DNA from 2 places in the Shewanella sp. 4t3-1-2LB genome. Region 1 is predicted to be linked to the other one. Evidence: predicted binding sites of a transcription regulator. Region 1 holds the regulator's gene; the other holds the start of a gene.
The links. Region 1 encodes sigma-54, which starts transcription at its own class of promoters, with help from an activator protein. Its sites were predicted from a motif close to GTTGGCACGNNNNTNGNNT; they were not measured.
Positions count from the first base shown of each region.

Region 2: a site for sigma-54 is predicted at 836-854, ahead of glnK (P-II family nitrogen regulator). Genes of this name have one in related genera too.

Region 1 covers NZ_JAFNJD010000056.1:11,109-13,317, reverse strand. The annotation lists gene hpf (ribosome hibernation promoting factor) at 1-280, opposite strand, end outside; gene J3L11_RS17050 (RNA polymerase factor sigma-54) at 311-1,777, opposite strand; gene lptB (LPS export ABC transporter ATP-binding protein) at 1,868-2,209, opposite strand, start outside.
Region 2 covers NZ_JAFNJD010000021.1:53,061-55,269, forward strand. The annotation lists gene nrfA (ammonia-forming nitrite reductase cytochrome c552 subunit) at 1-53, shown strand, start outside; gene J3L11_RS09465 (hydrolase) at 106-648, opposite strand; gene glnK (P-II family nitrogen regulator) at 903-1,241, shown strand; gene J3L11_RS09475 (ammonium transporter) at 1,253-2,209, shown strand, end outside.

The DNA.
Region 1 (2,209 bases):
TTGTCAGCTTTTCTTTGTATTTAATGATCTGACGATCCAATTTATCAATCAGAGCGTCAATGGCTGCGTACATGTCGGTGTGCTCTGCGGTGCCGTGCACTTCGCCACCGTTCAGATGTAGCTTGGCTTCGACTCTTTGTATAGCTTTTTCTACATTGAGTACGACATGCACATTATTGATCTGTTCGAAATGACGTTCAAGTTTTGCAAATTTACTCTCCACGTAGCTACGCAACGAGTCGGTGATCTCAATATGATGGCCTGCCAGGTTGATTTGCATAGGGGTGTCCTCCATAGGGGTACTGTGGAATTACAAACTCTTACGCTGATTTGAGGGCGGGATCAGCATGGCTTCACGATACTTTGCAATGGTCCGTCTTGCCACGTTAATTCCCTGTTCCGCCAGCAACTGTGCCATTTTGCTGTCACTGAGCGGCTTTTTCTGATTCTCTGCTGCGACCAGTTTCTTGATAAAGGCTCGTATGGCGGTTGACGAACACTCGCCGCCATCATCGGTGCCAACATGGCTGGAAAAGAAATATTTCAGTTCAAAAATACCGCGAGGAGTATGCATGTATTTTTGCGTCGTCACTCGTGAAATCGTCGATTCATGCATATCGACCGCTTCGGCGATATCGTTGAGTACCATTGGTTTCATGGCTTCTTCACCATATTCAAAGAAGCCTTGTTGAAACTGGACGATACAATTAGCAACTTTCAGCAAGGTTTCATTGCGGCTTTCCAAACTCTTGATAAACCATTTGGCTTCCTGCAAATGTCCGCGGATAAACTGGCTGTCTGACTGGCTGCGAACACTGCGCGCCATGGCGGCATATTGCTGATTAATACTCAGTTTGGGCATACAATCTGGGTTGAGTTCGACAATCCAGCGGCCATTCTTTTTCCAGACGCTGACATCCGGGATCACATATTCCTCGTCCTGTGGCTGTACCAACAGGCCGGGCCGAGGGTTGAGTGTCTGGATCAACACGATGGCATCTCGTAGATCTTCTTCTCTGAGGCGTGTTTTACGCATCAAGGTGCGATAATCTTTCGCGGCGATCAGATCGAGGTGTTGCTCCAGCAACATGATGGCATTTTCTAAATGCGGTGTGTCTTCACTGAACTGTGACAGCTGGATCAGCAAACATTCCCGTAAATCTCGAGCAGCAACCCCCACAGGGTCAAAGTGCTGAATGCGTTTCAGTACGGCTTCTACTTCGTCCAATTCAATCTCAGGATTGCCCATGGCTTCCAGAATTTCTTCTGTGCTTTGAGTCAGATAACCCTGATCATCAATGGCCTCAATAATGGCGGTGGCAATGGCTGAGTCGGTTTCGGAAAACGGTGTCAGGTTTTTCTGCCATTCCAAATGTTCACGTAATCCTTCGGAGGTTTCTCCCTGAAATGGCGTGTCATCATCGCGGATAGGACCCGCAGGGGCAGCAGGTGCTGCGGTAAAGACTTCATCCCAAGTGGTGTCCATTGGCAGTTCTTCTGGCAGGGATTGGCTGGTTAACGCATCGGAAGTCTCAATAGTTGAACTGTCTTCCGTTTGAACGTCGATGGTTGGCGTGTCGAGATCATTATCCACATCATTGTCGTCATCGGCTAATTGACTATCTTCATTGACTTCCAATAGTGGATTGGCTTCCAGCGCCTGCTGAATTTCCTGTTGTAACTCCAGCGACGACAACTGCAGCAAACGGATTGCCTGCTGCAGTTGTGGTGTCATAGTCAGCTGTTGACCCAGCTTTAACTGGAGTGACGTTTTCATGTTACCGCTTACTCCTACATCCTATCGTGTAATAAAAAATCCAGTAATTACAGTCTTTAACAATTAGAATTGCCTACCCAAAGGTGGTTACTATAGCTTGAATTGCTCTCCTAAGTACACTGCACGTACTTGTTGATTATCGAGGATTTCAGCAGGGGAGCCTTCTGCGATCAACTGACCGTGACTAACGATGTAGGCGCGCTCACACACATCAAGTGTTTCACGCACATTATGGTCGGTAATCAGCACTCCCAGTCCGCGGGAACGCAGCTGTTCAATAATTTTTTTGATATCGATGACCGATATGGGATCCACGCCCGCAAAGGGTTCGTCCAGCAAAATAAATTTTGGATCCGCCGCGAGGGCTCTGGCTATTTCAACTCGGCGTCTTTCACCGCCCGATAGTGACATCCCAAAACTGTCGCGAATATG
Region 2 (2,209 bases), on a different contig from region 1:
TGTTACCTGTATGGGATGCCGAAGCGAAAAAACGCGAAGCGACTTACAAGTAAGAGCTTAAGGTGAAGTCAAAGTCCCTGCGGTTGCGGGGACTTTTTTATGCCGTTACTTGATCAGTGACAGCAATTGCCGGAAACGCTCGCCAGAGGCCTGCTGTTGCAGTTCAAACAATAACGACTCTGTTTGTGTTAGCCAAGCGCCGCGTTGCTGCATCATCTGCAGCCCAAGTACACGATTTTCCTGATGACGTGAGTCTACTGCGTCGGCGATAACGTGCACCTCTACCCCTTCATTCAGCAAATCACAACAAGTCTGATAGACGCAGATATGTGTTTCGATCCCCGCCAGCAACACTTGACGACGGCCACTTGCCTGCAACTGCTGCCGAAAACTATCACACTGCCAGCCACTGAAATGCTGTTTAGCAATCGGCTGCGTGTACGCTTGCAAAAGCGTTGCTAGTTCAGGACTGGTGGGTCCAAGCTTGTCCGGTAGTTGCTCTAGCCATAAAACTGGAATATCGAACAGCGGCATGGCTTGCGCCAAGACCTGCAAACGCTGGTGTAGCTGTTCTGTCTGCGACATGATGCGCGCAAGCTTACCCTGCACATCCACAATCACCAGAATGGTTTCTGTGCTTTGCAACATAACTCCCTCCATCGCGAATAATCCCTGACAAATTAACCTGTTCTAGGAGTGTTACCAATAAGGCCAAAGTCGACTCTGGCGCTTCAAAATTGTGCAGGCATGGAACCATTGAACCATTTTGGTGCATTTCACCGTGCAATAACGCAACGTTTTTTAGTTAAGTTATTATAAAACAAAAATTTAACATCTTGGCCTAATGATTGAATTGTACCAAGCAACATCACACACATATAACGGCGATTTGGGAGGTCTGGATGAAATTAGTCAGCGCAATCATCAAGCCATTTAAGCTTGATGATGTCCGCGAGGCGATTGCGGGCATTGGCATCGAAGGTATGACTGTCACTGAAGTGAAAGGGTTTGGTCGTCAGAAAGGTCATACAGAGCTTTATCGTGGAGCGGAGTATCAGGTGGACTTTTTACCAAAAGTGAAACTGGAAATTGCCACCAAGGACGAGAATCTTGACCACCTGCTTGAGGCCATTACCAATGCGGCTCACACCGGTAAGATTGGTGACGGTAAGATCTTTGTCACTGATTTGGAACAGGTTATCCGTATCCGTACTGGCGAAACTGATAACGAAGCGCTTTAAGGGGGAAAATAATGGAAGAATTAACCAAGTTGGGGACTTCTGTATCAGAGTTGCGCTTTGCACTGGATACGTTTTATCTGCTGATTTCCGGTGCACTGGTGATGTGGATGGCCGCGGGGTTTGCGATGCTTGAAGCTGGTCTAGTCAGAGCAAAAAATACCACAGAAATTCTGACTAAGAACGTTGTGCTGTATGCCATTTCCTGTGTGACTTATCTACTGGTGGGTTACTACATTATGTACGTTGATAATAGCGAAGGTGGCTGGTTACCTAGTTTCGGTGGACTGATTGGTACTCAAGCTGCTGATGCATCGCACTCGCTTGAATCCGATTTCTTTTTCCAGGTCGTGTTTGTGGCAACTGCCATGTCTATTGTCTCTGGAGCCGTTGCTGAACGTATGAAACTGTGGGCATTTCTGGCTTTCAGTGTAGTGATGACGGCGTTTATCTATCCTGTTGAAGGCTACTGGACCTGGGGTGGTGGCTTCCTTAAAGCCGCTGGCTTCTCTGACTTTGCTGGTTCCGGTATTGTGCATTTAGCCGGGGCTTCCGCGGCATTAGCAGGGGTATTACTGTTAGGTGCTCGCAAAGGAAAATTTGCTGCAGATGGTTCGGTTACACCCATTCCTGGATGTAACCTGCCGTTAGCGACCTTAGGTACTATCATTCTGTGGATGGGATGGTTTGGATTTAACGGTGGCTCACAATTGGCAATATCCAGCATGGCGGATGCCAGCGCCGTAGGTAAGGTGTTTGTGAACACTAACTCAGCAGCAGCATTTGGGGCCGTTGCCGCATTGATCGTCTGTAAGATGGTGTGGGGCAAGGCCGATCTGACCATGATCCTCAACGGTGCTTTAGCTGGCCTAGTGGCGATTACAGCTGATCCGCTCAGCCCATCATTAGTCATGGCCGGTATCATAGGTTTGGTTGCTGGTGCACTGGTCGTGTTCTCTATCGTGTTCTTC